Regions from separate parts of the Phyllobacterium sp. A18/5-2 genome, predicted to be linked through region 2. Evidence: riboswitches for the same ligand, from Rfam matches in the RefSeq annotation. Region 2 holds a riboswitch; the other holds the start of a gene.
What was found. Region 2 has a riboswitch for thiamine pyrophosphate ahead of thiB (thiamine ABC transporter substrate binding subunit). Riboswitches for the same ligand answer to the same signal wherever they lie in the genome.
Positions count from the first base shown of each region.

Region 1 (7,852 bases), 770 kb from region 2:
CATCGGCGGCGATCTCGCTTGCCGGATATACGTTCGAGCCCGTCAGCGAACCTTCAAGCAGCGTTGACATCCTGCTGGAAGGCGGTTTTTGCGAAAATCTGGTGGAACGCCGCCCCGTCATGGATCGATGGACGCTCTACCATACGCGTGGGCCGCAAGAGCGCCACCTGTGTCAGCTTGACTATATCCTGGCGTCGCCGGCCCTGGCACGCAGCAATACCAGTGCGGTCCCCGATATTATCCGGCGCGGTCAACCATACCGGACCATATTTCCACCGAATCAGGAGGTAGAACGGTTTCCCCGCGTCGGCTGGGACCGACCGAAAGCCAGCGACCATTGCCCGGTCGCAGTCTCTCTCAACATGGTTTGATTTATGATAGGTATTCCCGAAAAGACTGTCATCCCGATCAAGAGCGCAATTGTGCGCATAGACAGTGCACCGCTGCGCTATGAGTTGCAGCACAACGCGGCAATCGCCTCCAACTGGCAAAGGGCCACAACCGCCAATCCTGCCCTGTTCAATGGCTCGTTCTTCATGGCCGAGGAGGCACATCTGTCAGTCGAAGCATTCGAGGCGAGGTATCATCGCACTCGCTTTGCCACGATGATGCATTGGAAGGCAAATACATCGAATGACAAGCCCTGGCACATCTATGGCGTCGGGGTCATTGTTTCCAACGACAACAAATTGATCGCGGGCCGGATGGCTCCTTCGACTTCAGCAGCTGGCCGGATCTATTTCCCTGCCGGTTCCTTTGATGACGATGATGTGGTGGGTGAATACATCGATATCGAAGGCAACATGCACCGGGAAGTCGAGGAAGAAACCGGCATCGTCCTCCCGGAAGCCGGGAAGCGCGACGGAAACATTCATCTGGTCACCGCCAACCGGAATATAGCGCTGTTCCTGCGTCATTATTTTGATCTCAGCGCAGATGATTTGCTCGAACGTATCCGGGCACATATCTCGTCCCAGGTTGATCCCGAACTCGACGATATTACGGCTATTTCAGCTGCGGGTGAAATGGGTGAAGCGACGCCGCTGACGTTTCGAACCTTTGCCGATTGGCATTTCGGGCATCGCTGAATGTTACCGTCACAAGGTTTGACTTGAACAGCCCACGCCTTGGTCTATTTTCTCCGGACAATGCCCGGGAGAAATTCAAATGAGCGGTCGCAATTATGAGGTTTTTGACGTTTTCACCGACAAGGTGCTGACCGGAAATCCGTTAGCCATCGTGCATGACGCGGAAGGTCTGGATGACCTCACCATGCAGCGCATCGCGAGAGAGTTCAACCTTTCAGAGACTGTCTTTATCCTGCCCGCGAAAAACCCGGCCCATACCGCATGGGCCCGCATTTTCACACCCGACTACGAAATGCCGTTTGCGGGGCATCCGACAGTTGGAACTGCTGTGGCGCTGGCTCAGCGCCGTTTTGGCGATGGCAAGGAGGGGCAGCAGGATGCATTGATCATTCTGGAAGAACAGGTTGGACCTGTACGCTGCGGGGTGAAGCTGAGTGCAGGCGGTGCGTTTGCCGAGTTCGACCTTCCACGCTTGCCCCAAGCGATACCCTATAAATATGACAAGATCGCCATCGCCAATGCGATGCGGCTCGAGCCGCGGGAGATTGGTTTCGAGAACCATGTTCCGAGCATATGGGACGCTGGCGTGCCATTTCTGCTGGTGCCGATCCATGGCCTCGAAGCGGCGGGACGCATCAGAATCAACCAGACCGCCATGAAGGATGTCGCGCCCACGATTGGCCATCGCCAGCTGCCGGTCTATGCCTATTGCCGCGAGACGATCCTGCATGGCAGCCATTTTCATTCGCGCATGTTTGTCAGTGATGACGGCACCTATGAAGATCCGGCGACAGGGTCAGCGACCGCTGCCTTCGCAGGAGCCATCCATGCCTTTGATGAGCCGCTCGATGGTGTGTTGCGGCTGTCGATAGAGCAGGGGCACGAAATGGGGCGGCCGTCTCACCTGCGTCTTGAACTCGACATCGTCGACCAGAAGCTGACAGGCGGGCGTATCGGCGGCTCCGCGATCAAGATTGCGGAGGGGCAGCTTTTTGTGTGAGGTCCGACTTTGCGCTGTTACTGTCCGCCGCCGTCATAAAGTTTTCAAGAAGGGCTGGACAGGCAGAATTTGCGCCGTTATAGAGCCCTCACCTTCGGTCGTCAAAGCGGCTGACGGGCACATAGCTCAGTTGGTAGAGCAGCTGACTCTTAATCAGCGGGTCGTAGGTTCGATCCCTACTGTGCCCACCATTCTTTCGAAAAAAGGGCCGCACGGCCCTTTTTTCATGCATGCAAGGCAGGCGCCTGCCTGCTCGCAAATCGCTAGAGGAGAGTTTCCATGAGCATTCGTCGCATTGAAGTTGGTCCGCGCATGAGCCAGGCCGTTATCCATGGCAACACTGTCTATCTCGCCGGTCAGGTTGGCGGGCCAGGCAAGAGCGTCACCGAGCAGACCAAGGACGTTCTGGCGGCAGTCGATCGCCTCCTCAAGGAAGCGGGTACCGACAAGTCCAAGCTGCTGCAGGCCATTATCTGGCTCGATGACATGAAAGACTTCGGCGAGATGAATGCAGTTTGGGATTCGTGGGTCGATCCGGCCAATACACCGGCACGCGCAACCGGCGAAGCCAAGCTCGCGACTCCGGAATACAAGGTCGAGATCATCATCACCGCAGCCATTTGATCTCGTCCGCGGGGCCCAAATCGGGCTGCCGCGTCCCGGAATACAAAAGGTACCCGCCGGGCTGATCGGAATAACTGGCGGGAAATAAAGGAAAGCCCGAGTAAATTGCTCGGGCGCACTGGATTTTTGGCGCGGAAATGCATAAAGTCCGCGCTTCTCCGGATTGCCGTAGTGGCAATTCTTCAAACGCTTGTCTGATTGCGGTCAATTGTGGTTCTGCAAGACGAGGCAAGCATGGGTAAGGAAAACGATTGCAAGTTCTCGTCCGTGACAACAATGTTGAACAGGCCCTGAGGGTCCTGAAGAAGAAGATGCAACGGGAGGGTCTCTTCCGTGAAATGAAGGCGCGTCAGGCATTCGAAAAGCCGTCCGAGCGCCGTGTCCGCGAAAAGGCAGAAGCCGTGAGCCGTGCCCGCAAGGCTGCACGCAAACAGGCACAGCGCGAGGGCCTGTTGCCCGGTCCGAAGAAAAAGGAACGCGTCGCCCGTCCGGCTGCCAACAATGGCAGCGATTTCAACAGATAATCCTTGACCGGCCCGACCGGTCATTTGCTGAGACGACAGAACCCGCACAGCCTTTGCTGTAGCGGGTTTCGTTTTTCATGAAGGCTTTTGACAGAATTATCCGGTTTCCAAAAAGTGCCTTCTTGTGAAGCGAGACGTGGCATTCCTATTCATAGGCGACATGATTCAACCGTCCTATGGAGTTACAATGGCGCTCAGGCTCAACATCATCATCGCCAGCACACGGCCCGGCCGTGGCGGGCCGGCAGTTGCAAAATGGTTCAATGAATTTGCCAGGCAAGATGGCCGGTTTGAACCTGTTCTGATCGATCTTGCCGAAATCAATCTGCCGATCTTTGACGAACCCAATCACCCCCGCCTGAAAAAATACGAACATGCCCACACCCGCAAATGGAGCGAGATCATCGATCTCGGGTGATGCCTATGTTTTCGTTACCCCGGAATATGATTACTTCACGCCGCCGTCTCTGACCAATGCGATGATCTATCTCTGGCAGGAGTGGAACTACAAGCCCGCGGGTTTTGTCAGCTATGGCGGCGTCTCGGGAGGCTTGCGCTCGGTCGAGATCAGTCAAGGGACTGATGGCCGGATTGCGCATGGTTCCCATCCCGGAAGGCGTTCCGGTGTCTTCGTATCAGCAGTACATCAACGATGAAGGCGTATTCCAGCCGAGTGAAATCATCGTGACAAGCACAACGACCATGCTCGGCGAGCTAACCAAATGGGCTGGCGCGTTGAAACAGCTTCGCGCATAGCAAGACATTCACCCGCTTGACAACGAAGTCGCGAGCGGGTCAGTTAGGGTTATTCACCAGGGGAGTCCCGACAAGGGGCTGAGATACTGCTGGCTTTTGCAGCGCAGTGACCCGTTGAACCTGATCCAGTTCATACTGGCGTAGGGACGGTGCAAAAGTCTTCGCGTTTGGTGCTTCGGCTCGACTTGTATTTCGGACTCGCGAACTCCTTTCATCCTTCCGGCACAGAACTGGGTTTCCACGCAAATAAACTGCAAAGGAACCTGATGATGACCGCTATAGCAAAAATCACCGAGGCCCCGAAGGTTTCGACCGGGCCGCTGCCTGCCTCCACCAAAATCTATAAACCGGGTCGCATTCACACCGGGATCTCGCGTGCCCATGCGCGAGATCGCTGTTCATCCAACTGCCGGTGAACCCAACCTCACGGTTTACGATCTCGTCGGGCCGATACACAGATCCATCCGTTGAGATTGACATCGCCAAGGGTCTGCCGCGTATCCGCGAGCCGTGGCTCGCCGCCCAAGGTGACACCCATTCCTATGAGGGCCGGCACATCATTCCCGCCGACAATGGTTTTGCCACCGGCGAGCGCCTGACGCCGGAATTTCCGATCCGCAATCAGCCGCAGAAGGCAGCGGGCAGCAAGGCCGTTACCCAGCTCGCCTATGCACGAGCCGGCATTATCACGCCGGAAATGGAATATGTCGCGATCCGTGAAAATCTTGGCCGTGAGGCGGCGAGAACGGCCGCTGTGCGCGACGGCGAGTCATTTGGCGCTTCCGTGCCGGACTATGTGACCCCGGAATTCGTTCGCGAGGAAATAGCCCGCGGCAGGGCCATCATTCCGGCCAATATCAACCATCCAGAACTTGAGCCGATGATCATCGGCCGCAACTTCCTGGTCAAAATTAACGCCAATATCGGCAATTCCGCCGTCACGTCCTCCATGGCGGAGGAAGTGGAGAAGATGGTCTGGGCGATCCGCTGGGGTGCGGATACGGTGATGGATCTCTCCACCGGGCGCAACATCCACAATATTCGCGAATGGATCATCAGGAATTCTCCGGTGCCGATCGGGACCGTGCCGCTGTATCAGGCGCTGGAGAAGGTTGGCGGCATCGCCGAGGACCTCACCTGGGAGATCTACCGCGATACGCTGATCGAGCAAGCAGAGCAGGGGGTGGACTATTTCACCATCCATGCCGGCGTGCGCCTGCATTACATCCCCCTGACGGTGAACCGCGTGACAGGCATCGTATCGCGCGGCGGTTCGATCATGGCCAAGTGGTGCCTCCATCACCACCGCGAGAGCTTCCTTTACGAGCATTTCGAGGAGATCTGCGATATCTGCCGTGCCTATGATGTGAGCTTTTCTCTGGGTGACGGCCTTCGCCCGGGTTCGATCGCCGATGCCAATGATGCGGCGCAATTTGCCGAACTTGAAACGCTCGGCGAACTCACGCAGATCGCCTGGGCCAAGGACTGCCAGGTGATGATCGAGGGGCCGGGTCACGTCCCGATGCACAAGATCAAGGAAAACATGGACAAGCAGCTTGCCGTTTGCGGCGAGGCGCCATTCTATACGCTTGGACCGCTCACCACAGATATCGCCCCGGGCTACGACCACATCACGTCGGGTATTGGTGCCGCGATGATCGGCTGGTTCGGCACGGCGATGTTGTGCTATGTGACGCCGAAAGAGCATCTTGGCCTGCCCAACCGCGACGACGTAAAAGTCGGCGTGATCACTTACAAGATCGCCGCCCACGCGGCGGATCTCGCCAAGGGGCATCCGGCGGCGAAGCTGCGTGATGACGCCCTGTCGCGGGCGCGCTTCGAGTTCCGTTGGGAAGACCAGTTCAACCTTTCGCTCGATCCCGAAACGGCACGGCTCTATCACGATGAAACCTTGCCCAAGGAAGCGCACAAGGTGGCGCATTTCTGTTCAATGTGCGGACCGAAGTTCTGCTCCATGCGCATTTCCCACGACATCCGCGCCGAAGCGCAGAAGGAGGGCATGGCAGCCATGGCGGAGAAATTCCGCGAGGGCGGCGATCTCTACATGCCGCTCAACAGCGAGGCCTGACATCGTGGACGTTCTGGTCAGAGGCGCCGGCGTCGCGGGGCTCGCCGCTGCCCACGAACTCGCGTCGCGCGGGGCGCATGTAACGGTCTTGGATCCTCTCACCAGCGGGCGAGCCTCCTGGTATGCAGGGGGCATGCTTGCCCCCTATTGCGAGCGGGAAAGCGCCGACCAGGTGGTTGTGGATCTCGGTTTGCGAGCAGCGGACTGGTGGGACGCCGCGCTGCCCGGCTCCGTCATTCGCAACGGTACGCTGGTCCTTGCCCCGGCGCGCGACGTCAGGGAAGTTGACCGGTTCGGGTCGCGGACATCCGGCTATGAAGTGGTCAAGGAAGAGGCCATTGCAGCGCTTGAGCCTGATCTGGCCGGGCGCTTTCGCAGAGGTTTGTTCTTTGAAGGGGAAGCACATCTCGACCCGAGACACGTACTGATAAGTCTGGCCGCAAGGCTTGCCACCGCGGGCGTTTCGTTTGAAACGGATCTATCGCATTCTGCTGCGGGCAGCTTTGATTGGATCATTGATTGCACCGGGTACCCTGCGGCCGATGAGGACATACGCGGTGTGCGCGGGGAAATGCTGATCTTGCGCACACCTGATATCTCGCTATCGCGTCCGGTCCGGCTCGTTCACCCGCGCTTCCCGGCCTATGTCGTGCCGCGTGAGGACAACACCTTCATGGTGGGCGCGACGATGATTGAAAGCGACTCGCATGGACCGATCACGGCGCGTTCGATGATGGAATTGCTCAACGCGGTCTATAGTCTGCATCCGGCGTTTGGGGAGGCCGAAGTCATCGAGACGGGGGCTGGGGTACGCCCGGCCTACCCGGACAATCTGCCGCGTGTGGCACGCGAAGGACACACGATCAGCATCAATGGACTTTATCGGCACGGATTTCTGCTTGCACCGGCGATGGCTATGCGGGCCGCTGACATGATTTTTCAAACCAGGAGCGAAAGCCCATGAAACTTGTCGTCAATGGTGAACCGCAGGACGTTGCCGCGCAATCTCTTGACGCTTTGCTCAGGGAGCTGGAGTTCGAGGGCGAGTGGCTGGCGACAGCAGTGAACGGCGAATTGGTACGGTCACCCGATCGTTGGGCTTGCCGCTTGAATGACGGCGATCGGGTTGAAGTTCTCACTCCGCGGCAGGGGGGCTAACCCCATGCTGAGACTCTACAAGACCGAACTTTCCTCCCGGCTTTTGTTGGGGACGGCGCAATATCCTTCGCCTGCCATCCTGGCGGATCTCGATCAAAGCTTCCGGCACGGAAATCATCACCGTATCGCTCCGCCGTGAAATGGCCGGTCGTAAATCCGGTGACAGGTTCTGGTCACTTGTCCGGTCACTGGGAACGCACATTCTGCCGAATACGGCTGGATGCCATACGGTCAAGGAGGCTGTCCTCACAGCGCAGATGGCGCGGGATGTGTTTACGACCGACTGGATCAAGCTCGAGGTTATCGGCAATCATGATACGCTGCAGCCTGACGTATTTGCGCTGGTCGAGGCTGCCCGTGTCTTGTCCGATGACGGGTTCAAGGTCTTTCCCTATACGACAGATGATCTTGTAGTCGCCGAGCGCCTGCTGGACGTTGGATGCGAAGTGTTGATGCCATGGTGCGCGCCAATAGGTTCGGCGCTCGGTCCGCTCAATTTGTATGCATTACGGTCATTGCGGGGACATTTTCCTGAAGTTCCAATGATCATCGATGCCGGTCTGGGACGTCCTTCGCATGCGGCGACGGTTATGGAGCTTGGGTTTGACGCGGT
Region 1 covers NZ_CP104966.1:273,472-281,323, reverse strand. The annotation lists partial or broken gene N8E89_RS01445 (endonuclease/exonuclease/phosphatase family protein) at 1-371, shown strand, start outside; gene N8E89_RS01440 (NUDIX hydrolase) at 375-1,088, shown strand; gene N8E89_RS01435 (PhzF family protein) at 1,168-2,088, shown strand; tRNA gene N8E89_RS01430 (tRNA-Lys) at 2,204-2,279, shown strand; gene N8E89_RS01425 (RidA family protein) at 2,368-2,712, shown strand; gene rpsU (30S ribosomal protein S21) at 2,964-3,236, shown strand; gene N8E89_RS28940 (NADPH-dependent FMN reductase) at 3,424-3,654, shown strand; gene N8E89_RS28935 (NADPH-dependent FMN reductase) at 3,611-3,892, shown strand; TPP riboswitch at 4,041-4,157, shown strand; partial or broken gene thiC (phosphomethylpyrimidine synthase ThiC) at 4,262-6,081, shown strand; gene thiO (glycine oxidase ThiO) at 6,086-7,045, shown strand; gene thiS (sulfur carrier protein ThiS) at 7,042-7,239, shown strand; partial or broken gene N8E89_RS01395 (thiazole synthase) at 7,244-7,852, shown strand, end outside.
Region 1: it holds a riboswitch for thiamine pyrophosphate, as region 2 does, so the genes downstream of both, thiC (phosphomethylpyrimidine synthase ThiC) here and thiB (thiamine ABC transporter substrate binding subunit) in region 2, are expected to answer to the same signal.

Region 2 (7,852 bases):
CCAAAAGGCACGCTTCACATAGCAGGTGTCTTGATGGAGTCAATAAAACCTAGGCCAAATTGGGCCCATCGGCAAACAGGTCTTTCGCGGCATGAGATTATTATCGGTGCATGACCGAACCATGACAGCTCGGATTGATTGACGCGGCGTTGATGTAACCCTTAGACTCTCCAACATAAGCTGTTCTTCTTTTTGCGATCTCGTTTAAAAAGATTGACACATGGGGAAACGTTGAAAATGGCATCGGAAGCCACCCTCAGACAGGTTCTTGAAAGACTGGAAAAATCTTTGGCGCCGCTTGAGGACGCGGTCGACTTGCGTCTTGAGCATGAAGGCGATTTTGCCGAAGCCGAAGAAGAGGTCCAGCGGATGAACATGGACCGGCGCAAGCTGGCACAGGAACTTGACGCGTCGGAAGGTCGAGCCGAGCGTCTCGAAGCCGCAAACAAGGAAGTTTCGCGCCGCCTTGTGGCGGCGATGGAATCCATTCGCACGGTCCTTGATCGATAAAACTGGGAAAGACAAGCCATGGCCACTGTAACAGTTACGATCGATGGCAAGGCCTACCGGATGGCCTGCGATGAGGGCCAGGAACAGCATCTGACTGGCCTCGCCGAGCGTTTCGACCGCTACGTCACCCACCTCAAATCATCGTTTGGCGAAATCGGTGACCTGCGCCTCACTGTCATGGCCGGCATCATGGTCATGGATGAGCTCAGCGAGTTGCAGATGCGTCTCAAGGGCCTTGAAAATGAAGCCGAAGCGTTGCGCAAAAGCCGTGACGAAGCCTTGGCGAGGGCCGACAAGAACGATGCGGCAATCACCGGCGTCTTGTCGGAAGTGACAAACCGTATTGAGACGCTTACAACCAAGCTCGCGCCAAAGGCGAATTAGAAGCCTTCGGAGGATTCAGCCTGATGAGGTCGCTGGTGCGGTTTTTGAGAACCGGAGCAAGGTGGATTTTTCCCCCATGAGCACCGGAAGCGCAGAAAACTGCATCCGGCATCCGTCAGGGTCGATTCTCAACCCTCGATTTCCTCGCGCAGCATCTCGAGCTCAAGCCATTCGTGCTCATATGTTTCGAGGCTGTGACGCTTCTTGCCGATCTCTTCGACGGTCTTGTTGAAAAGCGCCGCATTTTTCGTGAACAGTTCAGGGTCGGCCAGCTTCTTCTCGAGTAAAGCAATCTCTGCGTGCAATGTTTCAATTTTTTCAGGCAAGGTTTCAAGTGCGAACTTCTGCTTGTAGGAAAGCTTGCGCTTCTCCTCGCGTTGCGCCGGGGTTTTCTCCGGCTGAGCACCGGCGGCTTGCGGCTTGGCGCTTTTCAAATCCTTGCGCGTTGCGAGCGCTTCCTTGCGTTGCGCCAGCATGTCGGTATAGCCGCCGGCATATTCCAGCCAGCGTCCGTTACCTTCTGGCGCAATCACCGATGTCACCGTCCGGTCGAGGAAATCGCGGTCATGGCTGACGAGAAGCACGGTGCCCGCAAATCCGGCGACCAATTCCTGCAACAAGTCCAGCGTTTCCATGTCGAGATCGTTGGTTGGCTCATCGAGCACCAGCAGATTGGCCGGACGGGCCAGTACCCGCGCCAGCATAAGGCGCGCGCGCTCACCACCGGAAAGTTCGCGGATCGGCGTGCGCAGTTGTTCTGGCTGAAACAGGAAGTCCTTCATATAGGAGGCCACATGGCGCTGCTCGCCGTTGACGACGACATTCTCGCCGCGCCCGTCGGTCAGATAATCCGAAAGCGTCTGTTCCAGATTGAGGCCGTCGCGCCTTTGGTCAAGAACGGCTATTTCAAGATTGGTGCCGAGCTTGACGACGCCGCTGTCGGGCGCGAGCAACCCCGTCAGCATCGATAGGAGCGTCGTCTTGCCGGCACCATTGGGACCAACGAAGCCGACGCAGTTTCCGCGCTGGATCCGCGTCGAGAAATCGTTGACCAGCACATTGCTGCCATAGGCTTTGACGAGGTGTTCCGCCTCAATCACGAGTTTGCCGGATTCCTTCGCATCACTCGCCTTCAAGACGGCCTTGCCTTGGGCGCCGCGATGATTGCGGAATTCGCTGCGCATGGATTGCAGTTCGCCGAGCCGGCGCATGTTGCGCTTGCGCCGGGCCGTCACGCCGTAGCGCAGCCAATGTTCTTCGCGCACGATCTGGCGGCCGAGCTTGTGCAGGTCGCGCTCTTCCTCCTCAAGCACCTTGTCGCGCCATTCCTCGAAAAAGCCAAATCCCTGGTCCAGTCGCTTCGTGACGCCGCGGTCGAGCCAGATCGTCGACCGGCTGACATTCTCCAGGAAGCGCCTGTCGTGCGAGATCACCACAATGGCCGAGCGTATCTGGCGTAATTCGTCCTCCAGCCATTCGATCGTTGTCAGGTCGAGATGGTTGGTGGGCTCGTCGAGCAACAGTATGTCGGGCTGTGGTGCCAGGACTTTGGCCAATGCCGCACGGCGCGTCTCGCCGCCCGAAAGATTGTCGGGCTTTTCTTCGCCCGTCAGGCCGAGATGCTCCAACAGATAGCTGACACGGTAGAGATCGTCCGCGGGTCCAAGCCCCGCCTCGACATAGGCCCGAACATTGGCAAAGCCCTCCATGTCGGGGGCCTGCGCCAGATAACGTACGGTAACGCCGGGATGCTTGAACACCTCGCCATCCGTTGGCGCGACAAAGCCGGCGGCAATCTTCAGCAGTGTGGATTTACCCGATCCGTTGCGTCCAACAAGCGCAATGCGGTCGCCTTCGCTGACGGAAATGGCAGCCTCACTTAAAAGCGGCGTACCGCCGAATGTCAGTGCAATCCGGTCAAGGCGAAGAAGGGGTGGAGCCATGAAAATTTTCAGTTCTGGGAGTTGGAGCAACGATCGGAAGCCAGCCGTGGCACCCGAACATGCGCCTTGTCGGCGAGAATGCCGCCTCTGTCAAATGAAACAGGCCGGAAATTCCGGCCTGTCTCGAATTAATCCGGCAAAGCTCCGGTCAGTAACCGCCGCCATAGCCGCCGCCGCTACCCTCGCAGGGAGCAGTATAAATCGAACCGTCACGGCGCTGGTAACGGCATAAATTCTGATCCTGCCCGCGCGGCGTCGTCGCCGTTCCGACAGCAGCACCGAGCAGCGCGCCACCGGCGGCACCGACAATCGTGCTCTTCGTGTCACGTCCCAGAGCCTGTCCGGCCAGCGCACCAACGCCGCCGCCAATCAAGGCACCCGTCCCGGCACGCTGATTCTGCTCACTTGTTGCACAACCGGCAACAGATACTGCCAGAAGCGCTGAAACCGCTACGGCGGTAAGACGAAATCTCATATTTAATCCTCTCAATTCATATAAGTGCGGCACGATCCTGCTTACCTAATGCGGCAGAAGAAAGATCGTTCCTGTTCACCGAAACAGAACAGGCCGGAAGTCCGGCCTGTTTGCAATGCGCTTGCGCTTGAAGTTATTAACGGCAAGGAGCCCGATAACGTTCGCCGTAGCGGTTTTGATAAGTGCAGTAGCCGCTGGAGCGCGGATTGGTTGCAGCGCCCACAAGAGCACCACCGGCGCCACCAATTGCAGCACCCGCCAAGGCGCCTCTGCCTCCATCAATAGCACCGCCGGCCAATGCGCCCAAGGCGGCGCCACCGACGCCATAACCAGCAACGCGCTGATCGCTGGTTGTACAACCAGCCACCGACAAAGCCAAAAGCCCTGCAACTGCTATTGTAGACAAACTTTTCAACATGGAAGACCTCTCCCGTTTAAAAACCAAACTCACCAGCTTGCGTCCCCAATGCTGTGCCGCAACAATTACACTTTCCGCTTTGTTTTACAAGCGTTAGGCGATTTGCGGGGCAGCAATCAGGATCGCTTTACCCGAATGGAGCGATACGTGGAGATTTCCACACACAGCATTCGATACTGTAAGAGATGAACCGAAAAAAAGTTCCATATTTTTCAAAGGCCAGCGCGCGCCCTCAATCGAAAGCCCCTGCAATGGCGTAAACGCAACGATGCTGAAGAGCGTCCCGTCGGCAAAATCGAAATCATAAACTCCTGCAACCAGCGGGTGTGCTTCCTCGCTGCCGCTGGAAAGGACAAGCTTGCGTCCTTCGGCTGCGTGAGCCGTCGCCATCGTCAAATGCAGGAGCGTGTGATCGGTGCGCGATCCGCCGAAAGCGCCGCACAGGATGACTTCGCTGGCGCCGAGCCTGTAGGCCTCGTTCAATGCAAGCTCGCCATCGGTCATGTCTTTGGCCGCCGGAAATACGACCCGTGGCACATGGGCATACTTTGCCTCGAGCTCCGGCGATGTCGAGATCGAAATCGCCAAGCCATAGCTCGGGTGCGAGACCTAATATGTCAGCGTGTGCGATGCCGCCATCGGCCGCCAGGACGCGCGCGCCGGAGACAAGTTGCCGAAGACGGTCGGAGACGTGAACGGTTCCGCCGAGAAGGATAACGAATTTGCTCATAAAGCGCCCATAGCATGCGGCGGGGCCGGTCGCATAGCTTTGATAAAGCTGGGTTGAAACTATCCCGACATGCCGAGGAAAATGGCCATAACTCCGGCAATGGCAACGCCGATGACTAGAACGAGGCCTGGCGAGATCGCAGGAACCAGTTTTTGTCTTCTGCGCCGTAACAGGATCGCATGCGGCTTCACCGGCCTTATGGTCGATTGAACCCTCACAGTTGAATATTGAAACCCTTGACCACGAAACATGGCTGATCCTTTCGCGTGAACCGGTCCGTTGTGGATGGTCCGGCGAAAATAGCGCCCCCGAAATCAGCATTCGAGTTGGAAAAACGCTGTGCGGCGTAAGCGTTTCATAAGCAATCCATTGCCCTAACCTCCCCAACTGTGGAGGGCCGGAAGCGTGCCGCCGGAACTATCACTCCGCTGGATCCCGCCGAGTTTTGTGCAAATGTACCCTCCAATTACGGAGAGGGATGTGCCCCGCAATTGTTGGAGAGAGGCGCCCGTCTTCCCCAACCACTCAATGGCCAGACTCAGAGATGAGGGTGTGGCGGGGGAGGAAACATATCATTGAGCCCGCAGATAGCCCCGCTTGCGCACCTGCAGCTTTATCTTTAATCTTTGCAACGCTCTAACGGGGTGCCTGCCTTACCGAGGACAGGCTGAGAGGCTTTGGGAGAAATCCTGCCAACCCGCGGAACCTGATCCGGTTTGTACCGGCGGAGGGATTAGACGCGGCAGTAAAAGCCGGCGCATCAATCCTTTTGAATTGTAACTATGGAGACGCCGATGCGGCCGTTCAATACACTTGTGAAATTAGTAATCCTGGCCGGCGCATTGGCGCTCGGCCTGACAGCCCCGGCGAAGGCCGAGGGCAAGCTAACCGTCTATACCTATGAAAGTTTCACTGCAGAGTGGGGTCCTGGTCCGAAAATCAAGGAAGCTTTCGAAAAGCAGTGCGGCTGCACCGTCGAGTTTGTGGCAGTCACTGATGGGGTTGCCCTGCTCAACCGGCTCAAACTCGAGGGTCCTTCCACCAAGGCAGATGTCGTCCTCGGACTTGACACCAATTTGACCTACGAGGCCAGCGAAACCGGCCTCTTTGCACCGCACGGCATCGACACAAGTGCCATCTCCATACCCGGCGGCTATCAGGACGATACGTTCGTGCCCTTTGACTATGGCTATTTCGCTGTGATCTACGACACGGAAAAACTGAAAAATCCTCCTGGCAGCCTGAAGGAACTTGTCGAGGGCGACCCGAAGCAGAAGATCGTCATCGAAGATCCGCGCACCTCGACGCCTGGCCTCGGTCTGCTGCTATGGGTGAAATCGGTCTATGGCGATAAGGCTGGCGAAGCCTGGGGCAAACTGAAGGACCGCGTATTGACGGTAACACCGGGCTGGTCGGAAGCCTACGGGCTATTCACCAAGGGCGAAGCGCCGCTTGTGCTTTCCTATACCACCTCGCCTGCCTATCATATCGTTGCTGAAAAGACCGATCGTTACAAGGCCGCTCCCTTTGAGGAAGGTCATTATCTGCAAGTGGAGGTTGCGGGCCAGACAGCCAATGGCGCCAAAAACCCGTTATCCGCACAGTTCCTGACGTTCATGACCAGTCCGGCGTTTCAGGATGCAATCCCGGAGAACAATTGGATGTTTCCCGCCGCCAAGACGAGCACTGCGCTCAACCCGGCTTTTGAAACGCTGGTGAAGCCAGCAAAGACTTTGATCTTGTCACCGGAGGAGGTCTCAAAGAACCGCAAGGCCTGGATCGATGAATGGTTGTCAGCCATGAGTTTGTAATGCTGTGACGGCAGACCGCTCCTTGAAACCTCTGGCGGGGGCGTCCGCCCTCGCCCTTCTGGCCATTCTTGCCGGAGGCGCATTGTTGAGTCTGGCGATTGAAGCGATGGGCGGCCGCACGGAGGGCTTTGCCACTTTCGACAGTTATTTATGGCGTATTGCGCGCTTCACGCTGGTGCAGGCGCTTCTGTCGATGCTGCTGTCGGTGGCCCTTGCCGTTCCGCTCGCCCGTGCGCTGCATGCGCATCCGGCGTTCCCCGGACGCGCCATGATCCTGCGGCTCTTTGCTCTGCCGCTGGCGTTGCCGGCATTGGTCGCGGTCCTTGGCATTACCAGCATCTACGGCCGCAATGGACTGCTGGCAGCGACCTTCCGCGCGCTCGGCCTTGACGCGAAACCCGATATCTACGGTCTGACCGGCATCCTCATTGCCCACGTATTTTTCAACCTGCCTCTTGCGACCCGGCTGATTCTGTCTGGCCTCGATTCCATCCCCGAAGATTACTGGAAGCTGGCGTCCCAATTAGGCATGAATGGATGGGCGCGCTTCCGGCTGATCGAATGGCCCGTCATCCGGCGCAATCTCTCCGGCATCGCCGGCTTGATCTTCATGCTATGCATAACTTCCTTCACCATTGTCCTGACGCTCGGCGGCGGACCGCGGGCAACGACACTGGAAGTTGCGATTTACCAAGCGTTGCATTTCGACTTCGACATTGCACGTGCGGTGTCGCTGACGCTGCTGCAACTCTGCCTGACAATCGCAGTTCTGGCGGTGCTGGGGCTGAGCGGCCGGCCGGCGGAAGAAGGGTTTAGTCTGCACACGGCAACACGTCGTTTTGACAGGCCGCCGCTTGGAGCAAAACTGCTGGACGGCGGGCTGATCCTTTTTGGCCTGGTGTTTGTGGGACTTCCCATTGCTGGAACCGTTGTCTCGGGCCTTGCAGCCGATCTGCTCCGGCTGCTCAGCGAAAGGCTTGTCTGGCAGGCGATCTTGACGAGCCTTATCCTTGGCGCAAGTGCCGCGGCCCTTTCACTGATTATTTCGCTCGCACTGGTCATGGCTCGCGAATATCTCGCCAATGAGCGCCGTGACGCGCCACCCACGCTCTTCGAGCGTGCGCTCGATCTTGGTGCAAGCCTGATCATGGTCGTCCCGCCTATCGTGATCGGCGCGGGCTGGTTCATCCTGTCGCGCCATTTCGTCGATCCGTTCAGTCTTGCGCCGATCATGGTCGTGAGTGTCAACGCAGCGATGGCTATACCCTTTGCCTTCCGGATTCTGCGCCCGTCATGGGACACAGCGGCCAGCCGCCATAACCGGCTCTGTGCACAACTTGGCATTGCCGGATGGAACCGGCTCCGGCTAATTGATTGGCCTGCACTTGCCCGGCCCTTGGGCGTTGCGTTTGCCTTTGCCATGGCGCTGTCGCTCGGTGATCTGGGAACCATTGCACTTTTTGGCAACAATTCTATTCAAACGCTGCCATTTCTTTTGCTGCAGCGCATGGGAAGCTATCGCACTGAAGATGCCGCCGGTCTGGCTCTTATCCTCGGTTTTCTTTGCCTTCTCCTGATGAT
Region 2 covers NZ_CP104966.1:1,047,082-1,054,933, forward strand. The annotation lists gene N8E89_RS05255 (DUF4164 domain-containing protein) at 238-510, shown strand; gene N8E89_RS05260 (cell division protein ZapA) at 529-894, shown strand; gene N8E89_RS05265 (ABC-F family ATP-binding cassette domain-containing protein) at 1,023-2,837, opposite strand; gene N8E89_RS05270 (YMGG-like glycine zipper-containing protein) at 2,986-3,312, opposite strand; gene N8E89_RS05275 (YMGG-like glycine zipper-containing protein) at 3,449-3,730, opposite strand; partial or broken gene N8E89_RS05280 (thiamine diphosphokinase) at 3,824-4,460, opposite strand; TPP riboswitch at 5,091-5,210, shown strand; gene thiB (thiamine ABC transporter substrate binding subunit) at 5,255-6,271, shown strand; gene thiP (thiamine/thiamine pyrophosphate ABC transporter permease) at 6,276-7,852, shown strand, end outside.